3 regions of the Priestia sp. Y58 genome follow, and region 3 is predicted to be linked to each of the others. Evidence: riboswitches for the same ligand, from Rfam matches in the RefSeq annotation. Region 3 holds a riboswitch; each other region holds the start of a gene.

What was found. A riboswitch is a leader RNA that binds a small molecule or an ion and turns the genes downstream of it on or off. The one in region 3 is predicted to bind S-adenosylmethionine.
Region 1: linked by a shared signal. The riboswitch ahead of MMB68_RS15340 (trans-sulfuration enzyme family protein) and the one ahead of MMB68_RS14735 (bifunctional homocysteine S-methyltransferase/methylenetetrahydrofolate reductase) in region 3 are both predicted to bind S-adenosylmethionine.
Region 2: linked by a shared signal. The riboswitch ahead of MMB68_RS11935 (Na+/H+ antiporter NhaC family protein) and the one ahead of MMB68_RS14735 (bifunctional homocysteine S-methyltransferase/methylenetetrahydrofolate reductase) in region 3 are both predicted to bind S-adenosylmethionine.

Annotation. Positions count from the first base shown of each region.
Region 1 covers NZ_JAKWFL010000004.1:401,337-404,619, forward strand. Annotated here, with positions in the region: gene MMB68_RS15330 (spore coat protein) at 1-27, shown strand, start outside; gene MMB68_RS15335 (DUF2642 domain-containing protein) at 97-759, shown strand; SAM riboswitch class I at 927-1,044, shown strand; gene MMB68_RS15340 (trans-sulfuration enzyme family protein) at 1,116-2,261, shown strand; gene MMB68_RS15345 (trans-sulfuration enzyme family protein) at 2,245-3,283, shown strand, end outside.
Region 2 covers NZ_JAKWFL010000003.1:367,861-371,143, reverse strand. Annotated here, with positions in the region: gene MMB68_RS11935 (Na+/H+ antiporter NhaC family protein) at 16-1,326, opposite strand; SAM riboswitch class I at 1,411-1,517, opposite strand; gene MMB68_RS11930 (ABC transporter permease) at 1,619-2,386, opposite strand; gene MMB68_RS11925 (ABC transporter ATP-binding protein) at 2,379-3,283, opposite strand, start outside.
Region 3 covers NZ_JAKWFL010000004.1:286,569-289,851, forward strand. Annotated here, with positions in the region: gene MMB68_RS14735 (bifunctional homocysteine S-methyltransferase/methylenetetrahydrofolate reductase) at 1-1,737, opposite strand, end outside; SAM riboswitch class I at 1,845-1,951, opposite strand; gene MMB68_RS14740 (YkvI family membrane protein) at 2,296-3,283, shown strand, end outside.

The DNA.
Region 1 (3,283 bases), 110 kb from region 3:
ACGAAAAATTATCGTTGGAAAGCATGATGAAATGGAACATAAAAGGTGCTTATAAAGCACCTTTTCTATCATATAGGAAAAAGGAGGAGAATCAGAATGAGTATGAATCATTATATCAATAAAATTGTGGAGTTAGATATTTCAGGAAAAACGACATTTGTTGGCAGACTTATTGATCTTGGATTAGATATTATGGTTTTGTATAATGGACATGATTATTTGTATATTCCTCTTTTACACATGCATCGTTTGCGGGAAGTATCGGAAGAAGACTATACGGTTTTACGTGAAATAGAAGAGAATTTAATAGAAGAAAGTCAGCGGATTTCTTATCGGAATATTTTACAGCAGGCAAAAGGGAAATTTATTGAAATTTATGTAACGGGAGGGAAATCATTGCATGGCTATATCACAAGCGTGCTGAATGATTATCTTGTGTTTTATTCTCCAGTGTATAAAAATGTCTTTGTTTCTCTGCATCATTTGAAATGGCTTACCCCTTACAGTAATGAGTTAACCCCTTATTCTTTAAGTGACAAAGAGCTCCCAGTAAGGCCCGCCTCTGCACCTTTTGTCAGAAACTTTGAAGAGCAGCTTAAAAAATATGAAAATCAACTGGTCGTATTAGATTTAGGGGATCAATCAGAAAAGATTGGTGTACTTAAAGAAGTTTCTAATAATATTGTTGAACTAATTACGGCAAATGGAGAAAGTATGTATTGGAAGTTAGCTCACGTAAAAGCTGTACACTTGCCTTAGAAAAAGAGACCTCCCTGTCGTCTCTTTTTTTTATGTGTTTAGCAAGACAAGTATATTGAATAAACAAATGAGATGATTTGAATTTTTTAGAAAATTATGTTGACAATAAAGAAAATCTTTATTAAAGTTAGTAACAACAAACGTTAACCACCAACAATTATATAGAACTCTTATCAAGAGTGGCGGAGGGACTGGCCCTGCGATGCCCGGCAACCATCAAATGAAACATTCATTTGAACGGTGCTAATTCCTGTGGAACATCAGTATTGTTCTAACAGATGAGAGAAATCGTGTATAAACGAACACTCTTCCATCTGTGAAGAGTGTTTTTTATTTTGAGTTAAGGAGAGAAATAGATGAAAATTGAAACTTTATTAGTTCGTTCAGGAGTAGGTCGTGATCCTTCAACAGGTTCTATTACAACACCCATTTACCAAGCATCAACATTTGCTCATCCTGCTTTAGGGCAAAGTACAGGATTTGACTATGCACGTACGGCAAATCCTACTCGTACAGCATTGGAAGAAGCAATTGCTGCTTTAGAAAAAGGAGAAGTAGGAGTAGCATTCGCTTCAGGAATGGCGGGTGTAATGGCAGTTTTAGCACTATTTAAAAACGGAGATCATTTAATTGTATCAGAGGATTTATACGGAGGAACGTACCGAGTACTAAATGAAATCTTTTCAGAGCAAGGAATTACTGTTTCGTACGTCAACACAGCACATCTCGAGCAAGTAAAAGATGCGCTTCGTCCCAACACGAAAGCTTTATTTATTGAAACACCTACGAATCCAATGATGCACGTGACTGATTTGCCAGAAGCAATTGCGTTAGCTAAACAGCATGATTTGCTTACCATCGTTGACAATACCTTCATGTCCCCTTATTATCAGCGTCCTTTAGAGCTTGGAGCAGATATTGTAATACATAGTGCAAGCAAATACATTGGGGGTCATAATGATGTAGTTGCTGGTCTTGTAGTGGCTCGATGTAGTAGCTTAGGAGAGAAAATTCGTTTTTATCAAAATGCAGCTGGGGCAATCTTAGGGCCACAGGACAGCTGGTTGTTATTACGCGGTGTTAAAACGCTAGCGCTTCGTATGGAAAAGCATAATGAAAACGCGCTGAAAATTGCAAATTGGCTTACTGCTCATGATCTCGTGGAAAAAGTGTATTACCCTGGTCTTGAAACACATCCAGGCTATGAAATCATGAAGAAACAAGCAACTGGATTTGGAGGCATGATTTCTTTTGCTGTCTCACACCCTGACATCGTGTCAGTACTTTTAGAAAATGTCAAAGTTATTACATTTGCAGAAAGCTTAGGAGGCGTAGAAAGTTTAATGACATTCCCAGCTCGTCAAACACACGCTGATATTCCGGAGGAAATTCGAAATCGTGTCGGAGTAACAAACTGTTTACTGCGGCTATCAGTTGGAATTGAGCACGCAGATGATTTAATTAAAGACTTGAAGGAGGCATTTGATGCATACCAACAATAATAAACATAGATTTGGTACGAACTTAATTCATGCAAATACAGGAATTGACGGTCATTTTGGAGCGGTTAACGTACCTATTTATCAGGTATCTACATTTAACCAAGAAGATGAGACGAACAACGGCCGTTATGACTATTCTCGTTCAGGAAATCCAACTCGTGAGGCTTTAGAAAACACCATTGCTCAGCTAGAAAATGGATACGCTGGTTTTGCTTTTTCATCAGGTATGGCTGCTATCTCATCGGTGTTATCTATTTTTGAATCAGGGGATGAAATTTTAGTTTCACACGATACGTACGGCGGGACATATCGTGTATTAACACGATTATTTTCAAAGTTTGGTATCAAAACAACTTTTGTTGATACAACGAAGGTTGAGAAAGTAGAAGAAGCTATCACAAAAGATACGAAGGCTATTTATATCGAAAGCCCTTCAAATCCATTTTTACAGGTAACAGATATTAAAGCAGTAGCAAGTTTGGCGAAGGAGCGCAATCTTCTTACAATTGTGGATAACACGTTTTTAACGCCTTATCTACAGCAGCCAATTGACCTTGGTGTAAACATTGTGATTCATAGTGCTACAAAATATATCAGCGGCCACAGTGACGTCATTGGCGGTTTAGTTGTAGTAAGCGATGAAAAGTTAGCAGAAGAAGTAAAGTTTGTGCAAAATGCTTTTGGTGCTATCTTGGGACCACAGGATTGTTTTTTACTGCTTCGGGGAATTAAGACATTAAAAGTTCGTTTAGATCAGCAGTTAAAAACAGCGCTGCAGTTTGCAAAATGGCTTGAAGAACAATCTCTAGTGAGCCGTGTATACTACCCGGGCTTAAAAAGTCATCCAGACCACAAACTGATTTCAGAACAAGCAAATGGATACGGAGCTATGATTTCTTTCCAAGTACAGGATGAAAAAGTAGCACGACATATTTTACAAGGAGTCAAATTAGCTTCAATTGGCGTTAGTCTAGGTGCAGTTGAATCCATTCTAACGCATCCTGCAACAATGTCTCATGCAA
Region 2 (3,283 bases), on a different contig from region 3:
TCCAGCCTCTTTAGATTAAGCAGCCTCTTTAGATGATTTTGATTTTTTATTTAAACGTGGAAAGCCAATTACAATCGCAATGATACCGCAAACCGCTGTTAACATTGGATAGAATGTAAATGGAATAATCTCAATCGGTGAAACTTTAGCAAATCCTGCTGCAAGAAGCATTTGTGCGCCGTAAGGGATAAGCCCTTGAACGCTGCATGAAAACAAGTCAAGCAGACTGGCTGATTTACGATTATCAATTGAATACTTATCAGAGATTTCTTTTGCTAACGGACCTGCTGTAATAATTGAAATCGTGTTATTAGCCGTTGCTAAATTTGTTAAACTTACCAACCCAGCGATGCTGAATTCTCCACCTTTTTTCGTTTGGATGCGTCGTGTTAATAAATTCAATAAGAACTGAATACCGCCGTTATAGCGGATGAGCTCAACCATTCCGCCAATTAATAGAGATAAAATAATTAACTCTGACATTCCGCCAATACCTTCTGTCACAGTTTTAGCAAGAGAAGAAAGCGTGTAGCTTCCGTCAGCTAATCCAATTACGCCGGCTAGCACGATTCCTCCGGTTAAAATGCTTAATACGTTTGCACCAAATACTGCAGCAACGAGTACGCCGATATAAGGCAAGATTTTAAACCAGCTGAAATCTTTAATTTCTACTGATGACGTGTTGCCTAGCGTCATTACAAGCAATAAAATTACCGTAACAATCGCTGCAGGAAGTACGATAAAAAAGTTCACTTTCAATTTATCCGTCATATTTGTTTTTTGCGTACGAACTGCCGCAATCGTTGTATCAGAAACAACAGATAAATTATCACCAAACATTGCACCGCCAATTACACCTGCTATTGCCAATGTAACAGAAACATGCGCTTGCTCACTGATTCCTACAGCGATAGGTCCTAGCGCAGCAATTGTTCCCATTGATGTTCCCATCGAAATTGAAATGAATGCGCCAATAACAAAGATTCCTGCTACGACTAAACTTTGCGGAAGCACGGAAAGCGCTAAGTTTACTGTTGAGTCAACAGCTCCCATACCTTTAGCGACTTCAGAAAAAGCACCTGCTAAAATAAAAATAAGCACCATAATAATGATATCAGGATGCCCTGCTCCTTTAGCAAAACGCTCCACTTTTACATTAAGTGAATCTTTGCGGTTCATAGCCAGCGCTACAATAGCTGCAATAATAATGGCTACTAATACAGGCAGCTTATAAAAATCTCCCGTTATAATTCCTGATCCGACAAACAGGACTAAAAAGACGCCCAGCGGTAACAGCGCCCAGCCGTTTCCTTTTTGTTGTTCCATTCTTAACACCTCTTGTTTACGTAATAAAAAAGACCTCTTCTTATTGACAAGAAGAGGTCTCTTATTTGTATCATAAGATTACCCTTCTCATCTTCCAAACGAAACATCGTCTGCTGGATTTGGCACCGCACTGCGTACAGCCAGTTGCCGAGACATCATAGGGCCAGTCCCTCCGTCTCTCTTGATAAGAAGTTTATAGTTGTTTTAAAAATAGTCTTTCACTACTGTAATCTCTTTTTATTTAATTGTCAAATGCTATTTCAGAAAAATGTATAGTGCGAAAATTCTCACATCAATTAGCTACGTCACGTTTTAAAAACGCTGCCCAAGCCACGCCCATAAAGAAGACAAAGTGTGCAACTAAGATGAAGATTGAAAATGGAATCGTCATGCCGTCAAACATCGTCTTCATTCCGTTCATATACTGCACAAAGTTTGTGTTGGCGAACAGTAAAAATTTCCCCCACCATAAACCAAACTCTGACACTATTCCAGTTACTGCTTTCGCTCCGATACTTACGACAATAGCTAGACTTGAAGCAAGCGCGCTGTTTCTAAATAAAGACGACAGCATGAATGCGAACGTCATCATCATAAACGTTTCCATATACGCACTGTCATACGTAAGCGTAATGTTTTTAAGCAGCTGCGCATCTCCTTCTAGACTGGCAAAGCCAAAGAACAATGCTCCCCATACAAACGAAAAAAGCAAATAGCTCAGTAAATAATACAAGCTAATTAAAATGAGCGTTATGTACTTGGATGCTAAAATCGTTGAACGTCTAGCAGGGCGAATTAAAAGAAGCTTAATGGTACCTGCTTCAAACTCTTTTGCAACCATTGACCCTCCAACAGCAAGCGCGAAAAATTGAACGAGAATCAGCATACCTGAACTAAATGACAGGAAGTTCAAAATATTGTCTTCTGTTCCTGCACTGTTTGCTACTTTCTTCATTAAAAGAGCCATACAAAGAGTTAAAATGCCGATTGTAATAAACGTGATTTTTGTACTTCTTTTGTGAAACCATTTCATATGTTCATTTTGAATTAGCTTAAGCATGGTGCTCTCCTTCCGTAACGGACATAAACGAATCTTCAAGCGTCTCATACACAGGGGTAATTCGGTAGACTGAAATATCGCTGTCCACTAATTTTTTATTCACAGCTGGAATCTGCTCTTTTACAATCGCCACGTCGATACTATGTGATCTCACCGTTACTTCAAATTCTTGTGATAAAAGATTCGCTGCTTTTTGTGCATCAGACACTTCAAATTCTACGTACATTCCTTGATCTTGACGATTTGGAGATAGATCTTGAATAGCTTTTAACTCGCCGTTTTGAATAATGCCAACGCGGTCACATAATGCTTCTACTTCTTTTAATAAGTGGCTCGCGATTAAGATTGAAATTCCTTCTTCCCTGCAAAGCGTTTGTAAATATGTACGAAACTCTCTCATTCCCGCTGGGTCTAGACCATTTGTTGGTTCGTCTAGTAAAAGCAATGCAGGCTTATGTAAAATAGCTTGAGCTACTCCTAAACGCTGTCTCATCCCAAGAGAATACGTCTTCACTTTTGCATGAATGCTGTTTTCAAGCTTTACTAAAGCAATCACTTCATCCAAGCGTTCTGATGTGATCCCTTCATGCATATTCGCAAAGTGTTTTAAATTTTGATAGCCCGTCAGATAATCATAAAACTCAGGGTTTTCGATAATCGCTCCAATTGATTTCATAGCTGATGTAAACTGTTCTTTTAAAGGAAACCCATTAACGGTAATCGTTCCCTCTGTTTCTTTAATTAGCCCTACGACGGTACGAATTAGCGTTGTCTTTCCAGAGCCATTTGGACCAAGCAATCCGAAAATCTCACCGCGCTCAACCGATAAGGATACATCATGCAAAATGGTTTTCTTCCCAATTACTTTACTGACATGATCTACTTGTAGCACTGTTT
Region 3 (3,283 bases):
GTCAAATAGCTCATATGCTGTATCAATTAAGTTTTTTGCAATCGCAAGGCCTTCGACTTCACCGCGAAGCCGGTCATTTCCCGTTGCGTCCATGCGTTCTAGAATATCTTCTGATAATTTAATTCCAGGTACTTCATGGTGAATAAATCGAGCATTTCTTGCGCTTGTTAACGGCATGATCCCGATGTATACCGGCGTTGTTAAATGTTTGGTTGCTTCATATACCTCTTCAATTTGCTTAGTTGAATAGAGAGGCTGAGTAATGAAATAGTGAGCCCCGCAGTCGATTTTCTTTTCCAAACGCTGAACGGCTCGGTCTAAGTGACGCACGTTTGGGTTAAAGGCAGCTGCAATGGAAAAATTGGTTTTTTGACCAAGCGGTTTGCCGGAATAAGATAGTCCTTCATTAAACTGAGCGATTAAACTAATCAAGTCAAATGAAGATAAATCGTAGACTGAAGTGGCGCCAGGGAAATCGCCAACTTTTGACGGATCACCAGTAATTGCAAGTACTTGATTCATTCCTAGCGTATGAAGTCCCATTAAATGAGATTGAAGTCCAATTAAATTTCGATCGCGACAGGTAATATGAATAAGCGGTCGTGCTTTTGTTTCTTGCTGCATCAGTGTTGCCATTGCCAAGTTGCTGATGCGAGGTGAGGCAAGAGAATTATCAGCTAATGTAATAGCATCTACGCCGACTTTATCAAGTGCTTTTGCGCCTTCTAAAAATTTCGTCGGACCAAGCTGTTTAGGCGGATCTAGCTCGACGATAACCGAGCGGCGCTTCTTCACAATTTCATGCATATGAGGTTTATCCTGCTGCTCACGCTCTTGAACCGTAACGGCAGGTCTCATTTTAACGACTTTACTTGTAATCGGAGGTAGGTCTTTTAAGGCAGATGACATTGCGCGTACGTGGGCTGGTGTTGTACCGCAGCATCCTCCAATTAAGCGAACCCCTTGTTCGCGGAATAAACGTGCGCTTTCTACAAAGTAGTCTTCATTCGTTTCATATTCGAGCTTTCCTTCCACATATGCCGGAAGGCTGGCATTAGGGTAAGCAGATAAGAAAGCACGATCAGGAAGCGGTACTTCTTCAAGAGACTGAATCATATGATAAGGACCTAAACGGCAGTTTAGCCCGACAACATCTGCTCCCAACGCTTCTAGTTCTTTTAATGCATCTGCTAAAGGACGCCCATCTTGCAGTACGCCAATATCATGCAGGGAAACGTGGGTAATAATAGGCTTATCCGTTTCTTTTCTTGCCAGTGTAAGAACGGTCTTTAATTCTTCGAAATCATAGTATGTTTCAAATAAAAGGCCATCCACGCCTTCATTTAAAAGCCAAAACATTTGTTCACGAATGCTTCGCTTAACTTCTTCTAAACTAATAGCGTTTTTTTGGAAAGAACGAATTCCGCCGAGTGTACCAACCACGTAAGCCTGATCTTTTGCAGCTTGTTTCGCTAATTTTACACCAGCAACATTGATGTCTTTGACTGAATCTTCTAATCCATAACGGGCAAGTTTTTGATAATTAGCAGCGTACGTATTTGTTTGAATAACGTTTGCACCAGCTTCTACATAGGCTCTGTGAATACGAGAAACCTCTTCTGGTTTGGTGATGTTTAGTTCTTCAAAACAGCTGTCAATACCGTGTGAGTAAAGGAGGGTACCAGTGGCACCATCCCCAATTAAAATTTTAGACTTTAAATCTTCAAGTAACCCCATGTCAAAACCTCCTTAAATTGTTCCGCTTCTATTTCACGAGTGATTCGTTTTATGCAATATGCCGATAAAATAGAAAAAGTCTTCTTAAGAAGAAGACTTTTTTCGCCTTCTTATCTTCCAAGCAATAAATTGCTTGCTGGATTTAGCACCATGTCTCTAACGACTGGTTGCTGAGGTTTCAAAGGGCCAGTCCCTCCACCTCTCATGATAAGAATCAATTGTATATAATTGAAACATATTTTTTTAAATAGAAAGAATACTTATTTAATAATTTATCTGATTTTTAGAAATTATACAACAGTAAATTATGAATTTCCAGCAAATATTGAGGAAAATTTAAAAGGTAAAGGGAAAATATCCGTATATTTTGTTTGAAAATGACTGTTATGTTAGGGGTTAAGGAGTTTTTTTTAAGAAATACAAAAAGAAAATGAAAAATAAAAAATAAACGAAAAGGCACAAGCGCTGGGATATGTGTCGATTTATACGTAAAAAGGCTCGTCTTTTTTTAACCGTTTCTACATATAGTGAACTATGAAGGGTAGAAGGGTGATGGGCATGAAAAGGTGGAAACTCACGCTGCAGGTTGCTGCTACGTATGTAGGAACCGTTGTAGGAGCCGGTTTTGCAACAGGGAAGGAAATCGTTCAATTTTTTACACAGTACGGAGAACTTGGAATGGTCGGAATTTTGGTCAGCGGCTTGTTTTTTATTTGGCTAGGTTCAAAAATGATGCTGCTTTCGCACGCAATTGGGGCTTCTTCTTATCAGCAGCTTAATACATATTTATTTGGTGATGTGCTTGGAAAAGTGGTAAACGGTGTAATGATTGTCATTTTATTTGGAGTAACTTCAGTCATGCTAGCGAGTACGGGGGCAATAGGAAAAGAACAGTTTGGGCTGTGGCCTCCTGTTGGGATGATTTTTACAATTGTTTTAACTTATATATTTATCGCAAGAGGAATTAACGGTATTTTAATGGTTAATTCTCTTGTTGTGCCGATGATGCTTTCATTTGCTTTTATCATCTTTGTGCCAAATATCAGCTATTTCTCACTGATTCAAACGAAGCCGGATTTAACGCTCGTCACGCAGTGGAAGTGGGCGGTTAGTCCCTTTTTATATATTTCCCTAAATCTAGCTTTGGCTCAGGCCGTTTTAGTTCCATTAGGAAGCTCCGTGAAAGATAGGAGCGTGATTAAAAAAGGGGCCGTAATAGGAGGATGTGTACTTACGTTTATGCTTGTTTCTACTCATCTTGCCCTTTCCAATTTGCCTTATTCATTTCAACTTGATATTCCTATGAGTGCCGTTGTTAAAAATATCTCAGCGTGGGTGAATGTTTTATTTACGGTAGTTGTGTTAGGCGAGATTTTTACTACATTGATTGGAAATGTATTTGGAATCGCTAAGCAGCTTCAGTCATTTCTTCCCCTGAATGATAAGCAAGCTTTTGCGTTTATTATCTTGGCATGCTTTATTATTGGGCAATTTGGATATGCACAGCTTCTTGAGTTTTTGTATCCGATATTTGGCTATATTGGAC